DNA from 3 places in the Rhizobium sp. 01N48 genome. Region 3 is predicted to be linked to each of the others. Evidence: predicted binding sites of a transcription regulator. Region 3 holds the regulator's gene; each other region holds the start of a gene.

Region 1 (4,841 bases), on a different contig from region 3:
CTGCCCAGCCCGCTTGACGATAGCGCCCGCGTTAGGCGGGCGTTGCATTATCGCGACACTCGTTACAACTTTAGCGAATGTTTGAACGGCTCCGTGAGGACTCTCTGATATCCCCCACACTAGGGGATAGCCTATACTCAGGGGGTTCTGGTGGCATCACTGCATCTTATGTTCGCGAGCGCGATGGCCTTGGCCGCCCGCTCCATGCCCGACATCGTGGCATTGCCGCGCGGCAAGTCCTTCGTCGCGCATTCGAGCGATCTCATCGCCATGAAACCGACGCCGATCAATCCGGACTGGATTGTCGCCGGCGATCCGCAGGCGCGCACCGGCGAGCACTCGCGCGGCCACGACGATGCCGCGCTGACGGCGATATGGGACTGCACGGCGGGAGAGTTCCGCTGGTTCTTCGGCTGGGACGAGACGGTGATGATCCTCGAGGGCGAGGTTCACATCACCGCCGACGACGGCACCGAGCGCATGCTGCGCGCCGGCGACGTCGCCTTCTTCGCCGGCGGCACCTGGGCCAGCTGGCGGGTCGACAATTACGTCCGCAAGGTCGCCTTCCTGCGCAAGCCATTCCCCAAGCCCGTGGCGCTCGCCTATCGCCTGCGCAACCTGCTGCGCGGCAGCGGTCAACAGGGCATCGCGGCCTGAAACACGGCTAGAGTTGAAGCCTGAAGGGAACGCCGGCCAATTGCGCCGGCGCACCGCACAAAAGCCGTCCATTGACCGTTGCGTTCGCGCCCTCTGCGGCCTACATCTGTCCGGCAATCGCTAAGGGACAGAAATGGCCAAGATCAAGAACGTAGCGGTCCAGATGGACCATGTCGCCTCCATCAATATCGCGGGCGACTCCACCTTCGCCATGAGCCTCGAGGCGCAGACCCGCGGCTACAAGCTCTTCCACTATACGCCCGACCGCCTGAGCTTCCTCGACGGCAAGCTCTACGCTTCCGTCGAGCCGATGACGCTGCGCGACATCAAGGGCGACCATTTCGATCTCGGCGCGCCCGAGCGCGTCGACCTGTCGACCATGGATGTGATCCTGCTCCGCCAGGACCCGCCCTTCGACATGTCCTACATCACCTCGACGCATCTCTTGGAGCGCATCCACCCGAAGACGCTGGTCGTCAACGACCCGGCCTGGGTGCGTAATTCGCCGGAGAAGATCTTCGTCACCGAATTCTCCGACCTGATGCCGCGGACGCTGATCACCAAGGATCCCGCCGAAATCCGCCGCTTCCGCGACGAAATGGGCGACATCATCCTGAAGCCGCTCTACGGCAATGGCGGCGCCGGCGTCTTCCATTCGACCAAGGACGACCGCAACCTCTCCTCACTGCTCGAAATGTTCGGCCAGCTCTTCCGCGAGCCCTACATCGCCCAGCAATATCTGCCTGACGTGCGCAAGGGCGACAAGCGCATCATCCTCGTCGACGGCGAACCCGTCGGCGCCATCAACCGCGTTCCGGCCGAGCACGACAGCCGCTCCAACATGCACGTCGGTGGCCGCGCCGAGGCGACCGAGCTCACTGCCCGCGAAAAGGAAATCTGCGCCCGCATCGGCCCCGCGCTTCGCGAGCGAGGCTTCCTGCTGGTCGGCATCGACGTCATCGGCGACTACATGACCGAGATCAACGTCACGTCACCGACCGGCATCCGCGAAGTCAAGAAATTCGGCGGCGCCGATATCGCCAGCCTCTTGTGGGATGCGATCGAGCGCAAGCGCGCGTAAGGTGGGCTATGGGGCGGGCGGCGACGTCTGGCGCCAGCAATGGCGCCTGCTGTAAGCGCGGCCGCCCCACGCTCTACCGTCATGCTCGGCCTTGTGCCGAGCATCTGCTGAGCATCCAACTTGCTCGACCTGAGTGGATAGCTTGCACGCCGCCTGCAGCAAGTGCCGCGCAAGCCCTCCCCACCTTTGTTCCACCCATACAACCCACCACAACCGCCCCACATCAATGGCGCGCAATTGTTCATTTATTGTTCTTGTTTCATTCCAATTTCTATGTCAGATTGCAATCCGCGACCATGATGGGTCGCGGTTTCAGGTGCAAGGGGTTGCACCATAGGGGATCTGGGCCAAGGGGTTGGGCATGGTGGCGCGCGTCAGCACGGTTGCATTCCAGGGCATAGAAGGGGTTCCGGTCGAGGTTCAGGTCATGGTCGCGCCCGGCAAGCTGATCACCCAGATCGTCGGCCTGCCCGACAAGGCGGTGGCCGAAAGTCGCGAGCGGGTGCATGCGGCACTCCACGCCTCCGGCCTGGCGCTCCCCGCCAAGCGCATCACCGTCAACCTCGCCCCCGCCGATCTCCCCAAGGAAGGCAGTCATTTCGACTTGCCGATCGCGCTCGGCCTGATGGCCGCCCTCGGCGCCATTCCTGGTGATGCGCTCTCGGGCTATGTCGTCATCGGCGAGCTCAATCTCGACGGCACGATCGCTGCCGTCACCGGCGCGCTGCCGGCCGCAATCGGCGCCAATGCCATGGGCAAAGGCCTGATCTGCCCGGCCGAAAGCGGCCCCGAGGCTGCCTGGGCCGGCGCCGAGCTCGATATCCTGGCGCCCCGCAGCCTGATCGCCCTCGCCAACCATTTCCGCGGCACCCAGGTGCTCTCGCGTCCCGAGCCGTCGATCCGCGCCACCGCCGCCAATCTTCCCGACCTCGCCGACATCAAGGGCCAGGAGAGCGCCAAGCGGGCGCTGGAGGTGGCGGCCGCCGGCGGGCACAATCTGTTGATGGTCGGACCTCCCGGTTCCGGCAAGTCGATGCTCGCCGCTCGTCTCCCGTCGATCCTGCCGCCGCTTTCGGCCGCCGAGCTGCTCGAGGTCTCGATGATCCATTCGATCGCCGGCCAGCTCTCCGGCGGCAAGCTTTCCGACCGCCGGCCGTTTCGCACCCCGCATCACTCCGCCACCATGGCGGCCCTTGTCGGCGGCGGTTTCCGGGCTCGTCCAGGCGAGGCGTCGCTTGCCCATCACGGCGTGCTCTTCTTGGACGAATTTCCGGAATTTTCGCCGCAGGCGCTGGATGCGCTGCGCCAGCCGCTGGAAACCGGCGAATGCATCATTGCGCGGGCCAATCACCGCGTCAGCTATCCCGCCACCATCCAGCTGGTGGCGGCCATGAACCCCTGCCGCTGCGGCATGGCGGGTGAGCCCGGTCATAGCTGCGCCCGTGGCCCGCGCTGCATGGCTGATTACCAGGCCCGCATCTCTGGCCCGTTGATGGACCGCATCGATATCAGGATCGACGTCCCCGCAGTCTCCGCCTTCGATCTGATCCGCCCGGCGCCGGCCGAAAAGAGCGCCGACGTCGCCCGCCGTGTCGCCCGCGCCCGTGATCTGCAGCGAGACCGCTTCCGCGCCGCCGGCCTCGGCGAGACCGGCACCAACGCCCGCTGCTCCACCGCGATGATCGAGACCTACGCGGCCCCCGATGCATCCGGCCTGCAGCTTTTGCGCGACGCCGCCGAAAAGATGAAGTTCTCCGCCCGTGGCTACCACCGCGTCCTCAAGGTCGCCCGTACGCTCGCCGACCTCGACGGCCAGGAGATGGTCGGCCGCATCCACTTGGCCGAGGCTATCTCCTACCGCATGGCGGGCGAGCGGCTGACGGCGGTGGCGTGAAGGGGAGGGGCTAGCGAAAGCGGATGGGCCGTCGGCGGGCCGACGCTGGCTTGGCCGAGAAGAGTCCGGTGCATCAGGTCTCGCGCGGCGCGCCGACCTCGTAGCTCTGGAGCTTGCGGTCATGAATGCGGAGTGCTGGCCATGCGGCGCGCCAGTCGCTCAGGTGCGCGGTTTGAAAGTGGCGATCGAGCGAGGCTTGGTCGCGCCAGCGTTCTGTAACGTGAATGAGGCCGGGCTCGAGCACGTCCTCGGCGTAGGAATAATCCAGGCAGCCGTCTTCGGCGCGGCTCATCTCCACCATGCGCTGCATCACGGGGCGTGCGAGCGCGAGGTTTTCGTGGGGGAGGCGGATGGTTCCGACGATCAGCAGCATGGGGTGACTTGCTTACGGTAAGAGCTTGGTGCGGGATTGCAGACAGTGGAAAGGGCGCCGAAGCGCCCTTTTGATAACGAAGTAAAGCGTGAAGTGCGGATGCTGGGAACCGCGACACGCTTCAGCCTAATCCTCAGCCGCCGAGGCCTTCGAACAGCGCCGTCGAGAGGTAGCGTTCGGCGAACGACGGGATGATCACAACGATGTTCTTACCGGCGTTTTCCTCGCGGGAGCCGATCTTGATCGCGGCGGCCAGCGCTGCACCCGAAGAGATGCCGACGGGCACGCCTTCGAGGCGGGCGACGTGGCGGGCGGTTTCGAGCGCGGTCGCGCTGTTGATGGTGACGACCTCGTCATAGATGTGGGTGTCGAGGATGGCGGGCGCGAAGCCGGCGCCGATGCCCTGAATCTTGTGCGGACCCGGCTGGCCACCGGAAAGAACCGGGGATTCCTCGGGCTCGACGGCGATCACCTTGATCTCCGGCTTCTTCGACTTCAGCACCTGGCCGGCGCCGGTAATCGTGCCGCCGGTGCCGATGCCCGACACCAGGATATCGACCGTCCCATCCGTGTCGTTCCAGATTTCTTCGGCCGTCGTCTTGCGATGAATCTCGGGGTTGGCGGGGTTTTCGAACTGCTGCGGAATGATCGCGTCGGGCAGCGTCGCGGCCAGTTCCTCGGCCTTGGCGATCGCGCCCTTCATGCCCTTCGGGCCCTCGGTCAGCACCAGCTCGGCGCCGAGCAGCGCCAGCATCTTGCGGCGCTCGACCGACATGGTCTCGGGCATGGTGAGGATCAGCTTGTAGCCCTTGGCGGCGGCGGCGAAGGCGAGCGCG
Region 2 (4,841 bases), on a different contig from region 3:
TGCTGCTTTATAAGCTTCTGGACGAGTGGCACGAGGTCGGGATCGGCGTCTTCGTCGATTTCCTCGAAGTAATTCTCCTCGGGTCGAACCTCGTCGCCGAAGCGCAGGGTCCAGAGCAAGATGCCCTCATCACGAGGCTCAAGGACAACAGCACGCTCTCTCCGGCCCATGACAAGCTTCGCCACGCCGAAGACCTTGTCGGCTTTCATTGCGTCCCGGATGACAGCGAACGCCTCGTTGCCGACGGCATCGTCCGGCATGAGGTAATGTGGCTTTTCAAGGTAAATCCATTCAATGCTGTCAGCGGGGACAAACTTGTCGATGTCGATCGTCTTCACCGTGTCGAGCGCGACCGCATCCAGATCGTCTTCCGTGAGAATCACGTAGTCATTCTCACCGCGTGCGTAGCCCTTGGCTTCGTTCCCATCCTTGACCGGCTTGCCCGTCACGGAGTCTATGTACTGAGAGACGACGCGGTTGCCCGTTTCCTTGTTGAGCGTATGAAAGCGAACCTTCTCGCTTTCGCTCGTGGCCGGAGTCATCGCCACGGGGCAGGTGACGAGAGAGAGCTTCAGGTACCCTTTCCAGTAGTATTTCGGAGCCATTTGACGTCTCCTCAGCTAGCTTTGCGCTGCGGTGCAGCCTTGGCGGCGGTAGACTTCGCTGTCGTCCCGCGCGCGGCGCGCTGCCTTCCGGTACCAGTGTTGGCATTGGCCGCGGTGCGTTTCGGTTTGTCCGCAGCCGCCTTCATCATGCCAGCACTTTCCCGTAGAGCAGCCAGCAGATCGTTGGGCTTCGAGACCTCCACCTTCTTCTGCTTCGGAAGCGACCTGCCTTCGAGCTTGGCCTTCACCAGATCGGCGAGCGCGGCTTCGTAACGGTCATCGAACGTTGCCGGATCGAACTCGCCCTTCTTGGTGCTGATGATGTGCTTGGCGAGATCGAGCATCTCCCCCTGGATCTTGATTTTGGGCATCTCCTCGAACGCCTTGGCGCTCGACCGAACCTCGTAGTCGTAATTCAGGGTGGTTGCGATCAGCCCCTTGCCCTGGGGGCGTATCAGGACAGTGCGCATCCTCCGGAACAGGACGGTGCGGGCGATGGCCGCCACATTCGACTTCTTCATGCCGTCGCGCAGGGCCGCGAAGGCGTCTCCGCCCATCTTGTCCGGTGTGAGATAGTAGGGCTTGTCGAAATAGACGTCGTCGACGTCGGAGCGGGGAATGAATGCCTCGATCTCGAGAGTCTTGTTGCTTTCGGGGATAGCGGCGGCCACTTCCTCGGGATCGATGATGATGTATTGCCCGTTCTCGATCTCGAAGCCCTTGGTCTGCGCCTCTTTCTCAACGCGCGCTTCAGTTTCGCTGTCCACGAAGACACGGTTGACGCGGTTGCCGGTGGCTGTGTTGATGGTGTTGAAGGTGATCCGGTCGGAGGTGGATGCGGCGGTGTACAGCGCCACCCCACAAGTGACTTCGCCGAACTTAATGAAGCCCTTCCACTGCGCACGTTGTCCTGAGGCCATGACGAATACTCCGAATCACTACTACCCGACTCAAAGACGTGTCAGGGTGATTCGTTCCGACTTGAAACGAATCATTTTTCAATGGCTTACGGAATCTCCCTCAGAGATTGATTTTGTCTTCTATATTGGTCACATTCCCCTTCAATTCAGGGCATGCCACTCTCAATGTGAACGGTTCATTCGGGCTCTCCGGAACGAGCCGGTTGTTCGTGTCCTCCGCACCCTGCGGATTGCGTCGAGCCGAAGGGTTCCCAACAAGCCCGTTTAGCATCGGTGAGAAGGCGGCCGTCGCTCTTATATTAAGTGCCATCTAATCGACCGGGCCAAGGCAAGGAAACCTGGTCTGGCACCTGTCCCCGTCCGGACCATTCATCCGCTCGCATCCCAGAGCCGCCTGCCGTCTGAGCCTCGCGAATGACAGGGACGCCCCATGAATCTTGACCAGCACCGCCCTGTCATAACTCCCCCCTCAGTCCGCAGGCCCGACACTCGACGTCGATGATCGCTACCTGGACATCCTTCAATTTCGGTCCAGGCGAGTTGTCCGCCGCTACTCGTCGTCTTCTCAATCGCTTCTCCTGCACTCGACGTAGGGTCTGACGGCGGCCCCCGTTGGATGGGAAATCCACCGACAAGCGGACGACGCGGATAAAAATATTTTCGATGCCGTCGGCCAGCTACACCCCAGCCTACCTTTCTGATTCGTCAGACTCTTTTCGATGTCGCTCATGTAGCAGGAATAGATTCCTCAATTTCGGGCATCTTGACGGCGCCGAGGATAGGGAACAGAAAGAGAACAATCAAGTTTTCCAGCGACATGATGTCGTCCTGTCCACCACGATTTCAAAGGATTCGTGAATGTCTTCGGCTGCGCGCGAGCTAGCCATCGCCGAATTGCGCGAACGCATCTCCGCTTTGGAGGTGCGCGTCGCGAAGCACAGTGCCTGCCTGCCGTTTGGCATGTCGAGTATCGATTCCGTTCTTCCCGGAGGCGGGCTTGCTTTCGGTGCTCTGCACGAAATCGCAGGCGGAGGATCAGGCACGGTTGACGGCGCTGCATCGGCGCTTTTCGCGGCGGGGATTGCCGCCCGGACGAAGGGCCCCGTCGTGTGGTGCATGACGCGACCCGACCTCTTTTTCCCGGCGCTCGCGCAGGCCGGCCTGCATCCGAAGCGGGTCGTCTTCGTCGAAGGCGACAAGGAGGAGGACGTTCTCGCCTCCATGGAGGAGGCGCTTGCCTACGGCGGCCTCGGCGCAGTCGTGGGAGAGCTGGTCCGCCTGCCGATGGTCGCATCGCGGCGTCTGCAGCTTGCGGCCGAAAAGACCGGGACGATGGGGATCGTGGTCCGGCGATGGCGAAGACAGACGGAAGCAAACGACTTCGGCCAGCCGACAGCGAGCACAACGAGATGGAGGGTGAGCGTGCTTCCGTCGGAAGAGCTGCCAGTTCCCGGCGTCGGCCGGGAACGTTGGTTTCTGGAACTGATGCGAGTGAAAGCGGGGGAGTGTGCCGAGTTTTGCGTAGGAGCATGTGATGAGCAGGGTCGTATCGATATTTCTTCCGGATCTGCCGACCGATCGGATTCGCCGCGACGATCCGTCCATTCCTGACGATCAGCCGATCGCAGTCATCGCAAAAAGCGGCTCGAAGCGCTGGGTCTCGTCTGCCGACGCCGCCGCGAAGAAGGTCGGCGTCCGGGTCGGTATGCCCGCCGCCAAAGCCCAAGCGCTCTTTCGCGGCTTGAAGCTCGTCGACGCCGATCCGGCCGCGGACGCCGACACCCTGGAGCGGATCGCGCTCTGGGCGCTCGAGTACTACTCGCCGATCGTCGCTGTCGACGGTACCGATGGGCTGGTTCTCGATACCGAGGGCGCCGATCACCTGCAAGGCGGCGAGCAGCCCATGGTGACGAAGATCTTCAACAGCTTCCACGCGAAGAAGCTGACGGCCCGTGTCGCCATCGCCGATACCTGGGGTGCCGCCCATGCCTGCGCGCGGGCGATCAGGCGGGAGACGGTGATCGTGCCGTCTGGCGAGACTTTCCGCGCCGTCGAGAAGTTGCCAATCTCGCTGCTGCGGCTGCCGGAAAAGACCGTCACCGAGCTGCGCGTGCTCGGGTTTCAGACGATCGGTGAATTGTCCGCGACACCGCGCGCCCCGCTCGCGCTGCGTTTCGGCCCTGAAGTCGGCCGCCGCCTCGATCAGATGCGTGGCTTGAAGCCGGAGCCGATCGATCCGATCCGAACGGCCGAGATCGTTGAGGTTTCCCGCAACTTTCAGGAGCCTATCGGAGCTGCCGAGACCATAGACAAGTATGTCGCCCGCCTCGTCGTCGAGCTCGTCGGCGAACTCGAGAAGCGGGGCCTCGGCGTCCGGCGAACGGATCTCATCGTCTACAAGGTCGACAACACGATGCAGGCGATCCGCGCGGGCACCGCCAAGCCGGCCAGAAACGTTCCCTGGCTGACGAAGCTGTTCAAGGATCGCACCGAGAAGATCGATCCCGGCTTCGGCATCGAGAAGTTGACGCTCGTCGCGGTGGCTTCGGAGCCGCTCGAAGAAGAGCAGCGGTCGTCTTCTCTCGTTGAAGACGAAACCACAGATATAACCCCGCTCATCGACATTTTCGGGAATCGCGGCCAGCGCGTGTTCCGCGCCGCTCCCGTCGCCTCGGATGTCCCCGAGCGGAGCGTACGGCGCATCTCGGCGGTCGCGGAGCAGACAGAGGCTTCATGGGTCGGTCACTGGCGGCGGCCTGTCAGGCTTCTTCCTCATCCCGAGGTGATCGAAGCGATTGCCCTGATGCCGGACCACCCTCCACGCAGCGTCACCTGGCGGGGCACCCGTCACAAAGTCGTCCGTGCAGACGGCCCCGAACGCATTTTCGGAGAATGGTGGCGACGCCCCGCCGAGCTGGAAGCGGTGCGCGACTACTTCATGATCGAGAACGAGCGCGGCGAACGGTTTTGGATCTTCCGAGCCGGCGATGGCGTCGATCTGGGGACGGGTTCGCACAAATGGTTCATGCACGGGCTGTTCGCATGAGGTACGCCGAGCTCCAGACAACCACCCACTTCAGCTTCCTGCGCGGTGCGAGCAGCGCAGACGATCTGTTCGCGACCGCGAAGGAGATGGGCGTCGAGGCGCTCGGAATCGTCGACCGCAACTCCCTTGCCGGCATCGTCCGGGCGCTGGAAGCGTCGCGGGCGACGGGCCTGCGTCTCGTCGTCGGCTGTCGGCTCGACCTGCAGGACGGAATGTCAATCCTCGTCTATCCCACCGATAAGGCAGCCTACTCACGCCTGACCCGGTTGA
Region 3 (4,841 bases):
ATAATGACGCGCGCGCCATTGACGCAGTCGACCTCGGGTTTTCTGAGTCGCACAAGTCGCCAAATCCACCGTCAGGCAGCCGTCGCAGCACAAGCGTTCAGCACCGAATTCGACCACGGCCGCCTTTTCCTGGCGTCGCCCGTCTTCCTCGGGGCGGGCGCCATCGCCTGGTTCCGGCTCGCCGTGGATATCCCGCCCTTGCGGCTCCTTGCCTGGGCTATCCTCTTCGGTTTCGTCTTCGTCTTGGCGGGCTCCGCGCGCGTCGCGACACGCCGTGTGGCGATCTCAGGCCTGCTTGTCGTCCTCGGCATGTTCGCGGCGCAGCTCGAGACCTGGCGGGCTGATACCGTCGTTCTCGATACAGCGGTGACGACGACAGTGACCGGCCGCGTGGAACGGCGCGAGGGCGATGATAATGGGCGCTGGCGCTATATCGTCAGGGTAACGCGCACAGACGAGCCCACGCTCAAGCGTCCGCCGCAGCAGGTCTCGCTCGTCGCGCGTGCAGGAGAGCCCGTCGCGGTCGGCGGATGGTTGACCGGCCGTGTGCGCCTGACGCCGCCGGCAGGACCGGCACTGCCCGAACTCAACGATTTCGCCTTCTCTGCCTATTTCGACGGCATCGGCGCCAACGGCTTCTTCTACGGCATCCCGCAGCCCGTCCCATCGCGGACGGATATCGCCGATCTCTCTGCCGTCGATCGCGCCATGGAATGGCTCTAAGGCCTGCGCAGCAGCATTGGCGACCGCATCCGCAGCATCCTGCCTGGCGATACCGGCGCCTTCGCAGCTTCGCTGGTCACCGACGAGAGACGTGCCATCTCCAACGAGACGACGGAGGCGCTGCGCCAATCCGGCCTCGCGCATATCGTGGCGATCTCGGGCCTCAACATGGCTCTGTCGGCCGGCATCTGTTTTGTCGGGCTGCGCCTGTTCTTCGGCCTCTTCCCCGGGTTTGCGCAGGCCTATCCGACCAAGAAGCTCGCCGCCGGCAGCGCGCTTCTGGCGCTGACGGCCTATTACATGATCTCGGGCTTTGCCGTCTCCGCCGAGCGCGCCTTCATCATGATGGCGATCATGCTGGTCGCGGTGCTGTTCGATCGCCCCTCGATTAGCCTGCGCAACATCGCGCTCTCGGCGCTGCTGATCATCCTGATGTCCCCTTCGGAGGTGCTGGGCCCCAGCTTCCAGATGTCCTACGCGGCGACGCTCGCGCTGGTCGCGGGCTTTGCCGTTTGGACCAGGAGGCGCCACCGCGAGAGCGTTTTTCTTACGCATCCCACCATAAAGCCGGTCATGGCCACGTTCCGCTTCTTCGGCGGCATCGCGCTGACCTCGATGATCGGCGGCTTCTCGACAGCGCTGTTCTCGATCGAACATTTTCACCGGCTGAGCGGCTACGGACTACCGGCCAACCTGCTCGCCATGCCGGTCATCTCCTTCATCGTCATGCCCTTCGGAATGCTTGCGATGTTGGCGACGCCCTTTGGCCTGGATGCGCCGCTGTGGAAGGTCGCCGGCTTCGGGCTGGATCTGGTGATCGACATCGCCAAGATGGTGTCCGGTTGGGGCGGCAGTGTCGACATCGGGCGGATACCCGAATGGTATTTCGCGATCGCCGTGCTCGGCTTTCTCATATGGGGGCTGATGCGCACACGCCTGCGATGGATCGGCGCTGCGGTTGCCACGATCGCAACCCTCGTCGTCATCCTGCTCCCGGCAGCACCTGCGCCCGAACTCGTCGTCTCCGAGGACGGAAGCCTCGTGGCAGCAGTCACAGGCGACAGCCTCGCCAGCAACCGCGAACGGCCGCCCGACTTCATCTTCGGCCAATGGCAACGCGCGCTCGCCATCGAAGACCACAAGCCGCCCGACATCCTCGACGGCGAGGCCTTGCCCATTCCGAGAAGGGGCGAGCCAAGGCCAAGACTGACATTGAAACAACAACGCGAAGCCCGCGCTATGATGCGCGCTGCAGCGGCTTCGACGAACGACAGTGCCTTCCGGTGCCTGAAGACCGCGTGGTGCATAACAGCGCTCGACAGCGGCTACATCATCGCGACGCTCGAAAACGCCGCCTATCTCGGTCCCGCCTGCGACGTGGCCGATATCGTCATCACGCCGGTGCGCCTCCGCCAGGCGACGTGCCGCTCCGGCGCCATGTTATTGACCGGCGAAACTCTCAGGCGATCGGGCGCCGTCGAAATCCGTATCGACGATCAGGGCACTCCCGTCGTCAAGACCGCTTATGCACGCCTCGCTCGCCCCTGGATGCGCCATCGCGCCTATGACTGGCGCAACGACAACTTCAGCGACGACCTGTCACCAACTGGTGACGTCACCACTCAGTGATATCGGCGAATGAGCCCGACGAGCTTGCCCTGAACCTTGACGCGGTCAGGCCCGAAAATGCGCGTTTCGTAAGCCGGGTTGGCGGCCTCAAGCGCGATCGACGCGCCCTTGCGGCGGAAGCGCTTCAGCGTTGCCTCTTCGTCATCGACAAGCGCCACGACGATATCGCCGGGGTTGGCCGTGTTGCCGTTGCGGATGATGACGGTGTCGCCGTCGAAAATGCCGGCTTCGATCATCGAGTCGCCCTTGACCTCGAGCGCGTAATGCTCGCCGGAGCCGAGCATGTCGGCGGGGACGGTGATGTCGTGGGTGTTGTTCTGGATCGCCGAGATCGGCACACCGGCGGCGATGCGGCCCATGACGGGAACGGAAGCCGAGTTGCCGTTGTCGGCGCTCGGCGCGGCCTTCGGGGCAGGGGCTGCGGCCACCGGCTGCGGCTTTCCGAGGCTGCCTTCGATGACGCTCGGCGAGAAGCCACGTCGTGGCTGCAGGCTCGGATTATAGGCTTCCGGCAGCTTGATGACCTCGAGCGCGCGCGCCCGGTTCGGCAGCCGGCGAATGAAGCCGCGCTCTTCCAGAGCGGTGATCAGGCGGTGAATGCCGGATTTTGATGCGAGATCGAGTGCATCCTTCATTTCGTCGAAGGAAGGCGGAACGCCCGACTCTTTCATCCGCTCATGAATGAACAGAAGCAGTTCTTGTTGCTTGCGTGTCAGCATCGAAATGAACCCCAGAGTCGTGAAACAAAGCCAGAACGGACACTATATGTTCCATATGTGTTCCGCAAGTGCCTAAATTTTCGTAAAACTTGGCTCGGAATCGTCGCGATTTTACACTTCATTCGATTTAACCGCGCTCGCCTCTTGCATTGTGGCGAAAGCCAGCGCACATCTCTGCCGATTTCGGGAGGATTTGCCGATGAGTGACCCCCATCCCCTGGACCACGTGGTGCTGCCGGTCGTCAATATCGAGATGGCGCGCGACCGCCTGGGCAAACTCGGCTTCACCTTCGCCGCCGATGCGCGGCACCCGTTTGGCACCGAAAACGCCTGCGTCTTCTTCGCCGACAAAACCTATCTCGAACCGCTCGGCATCGCCAGTCTGGAGACCTACGAGGAGGCCATCGGCGACGGCAACGTCTTCACCGCCCGCGACCGCGCCTTTCGCTTCCGCTGCGGCGACGACGGCCTGTCGGCGATCGTCTTCGGCACGCCGGATGCCGACGGCGATCACGCCCGCTACCTCGCCGATGGCATGAGTGGCGGCGAGATGCTGGAGTTCGCCCGGCAGATGAAGATGCCGGACGGTTCCGAGGCGACCGCGGCGTTCCGCCTGGCTTTCGCGGCAGATCTGCGAGCGCCCGATTTCTTCCTCTTCGCCTGCCAGCGCGTCAACCCACTGCCCAGCGACCGCAAGGCGTTGGAAACGCATAAGAATGGCGTCTTGGGCATCCTGTCGATCGTGCTCTCTTCCTCCGATCCCAAAGCGTTCGCACCGCTGTTGCAGCTGGCCTCGGATGCGCAGGCGACCCGCGAGGAGGCCTTCGGTGTCAGCCTCGATGCCGGCAACGCCCGTATCAATATCCTGTCGCCGGATGGCTTGAACGCTTACTACGATCCCTCCGAGCCCAAGGCCGATCGCGGTCTGCGCGGCGCGGCGATTGTCTTTTCCGTTGCCGATCTCGCCGTGACAGAGGCGCATTTGGCTGCTAACGGGATCACCTATACACGCAAGAACAATCGAATTCTGGTGAAGGCAGCGCCCGGCCAGGGCGCGCTCTTCGCCTTCGAGGAGAAACGATGACTGAAACCAATTCCGAAGTGGCCRTCGGCGAAGGCACCGGCCGTGTGGTGTTTTCCAACACCGGCAAGCTGTCGCTGATCGCCGGCCCGTGCCAGATGGAAAGCCGCGACCATGCCTTCATGATCGCCGGCACGCTGAAGGAGCTTTGCGACAAGCTCGGCATCGGCCTTGTCTACAAGTCCTCCTTCGACAAGGCCAACCGCACGTCGCTGTCTGCCCAGCGCGGCATCGGGCTTGAAACGGCGCTCGAAGTGTTCGCCGATCTGAAGAAGGAATACGGCTTCCCCGTTCTCACCGACATCCACACCGAAGAGCAGTGCGCTGAAGTCGCCACTGTCGTCGATGTGCTGCAGATCCCGGCCTTCCTTAGCCGGCAGACGGACCTGCTGGTCGCCGCCGCAAAGACCGGCCGCGCCATCAACGTCAAGAAGGGCCAGTTCCTGGCGCCCTGGGACATGAAGAACGTGCTTGCCAAGCTGAATGCCAGCGGCAACCCGAACATCATGCTGTGCGAACGCGGCGCTTCCTTCGGCTACAACACGCTGGTCTCCGACATGCGCTCGCTGCCGATCATGGAAGCCATGGGTGCGCCTGTTGTCTTCGACGCGACCCATTCGGTGCAGCAGCCGGGCGGGCAGGGTGGGTCGAGTGGCGGCCAGCGCGAATTCGTGGAAACGCTGGCGCGT

Evidence for each region. The regulator LexA, encoded in region 3, represses DNA repair genes until DNA is damaged. The targets are predictions, from matches to a motif close to TGTTCNNNNTGTGTTCNG.
Region 1: AC1DOG_RS14535 (YifB family Mg chelatase-like AAA ATPase) is a predicted target of LexA. The motif match lies at 1,977-1,994, and genes of this name have one in related genera.
Region 2: AC1DOG_RS10745 (ImuA family protein) is a predicted target of LexA. The motif match lies at 2,307-2,324, and genes of this name have one in related genera.

Annotation. Positions count from the first base shown of each region.
Region 1 covers NZ_JBFTQT010000006.1:265,336-270,176, forward strand. Annotated here, with positions in the region: gene AC1DOG_RS14520 (sn-glycerol-3-phosphate import ATP-binding protein UgpC) at 1-17, shown strand, start outside; gene AC1DOG_RS14525 (cupin domain-containing protein) at 169-657, shown strand; gene gshB (glutathione synthase) at 791-1,738, shown strand; gene AC1DOG_RS14535 (YifB family Mg chelatase-like AAA ATPase) at 2,100-3,632, shown strand; gene AC1DOG_RS14540 (putative quinol monooxygenase) at 3,706-4,005, opposite strand; gene cysK (cysteine synthase A) at 4,139-4,841, opposite strand, start outside.
Region 2 covers NZ_JBFTQT010000004.1:310,951-315,791, forward strand. Annotated here, with positions in the region: gene ku (non-homologous end joining protein Ku) at 1-605, opposite strand, end outside; gene ku (non-homologous end joining protein Ku) at 617-1,525, opposite strand; gene AC1DOG_RS10745 (ImuA family protein) at 2,384-3,136, shown strand; gene AC1DOG_RS10750 (Y-family DNA polymerase) at 3,060-4,571, shown strand; gene AC1DOG_RS10755 (error-prone DNA polymerase) at 4,568-4,841, shown strand, end outside.
Region 3 covers NZ_JBFTQT010000007.1:143,075-147,915, forward strand. Annotated here, with positions in the region: partial or broken gene AC1DOG_RS15355 (ComEC/Rec2 family competence protein) at 1-2,352, shown strand, start outside; gene lexA (transcriptional repressor LexA) at 2,346-3,071, opposite strand; gene AC1DOG_RS15365 (VOC family protein) at 3,271-4,155, shown strand; gene kdsA (3-deoxy-8-phosphooctulonate synthase) at 4,152-4,841, shown strand, end outside.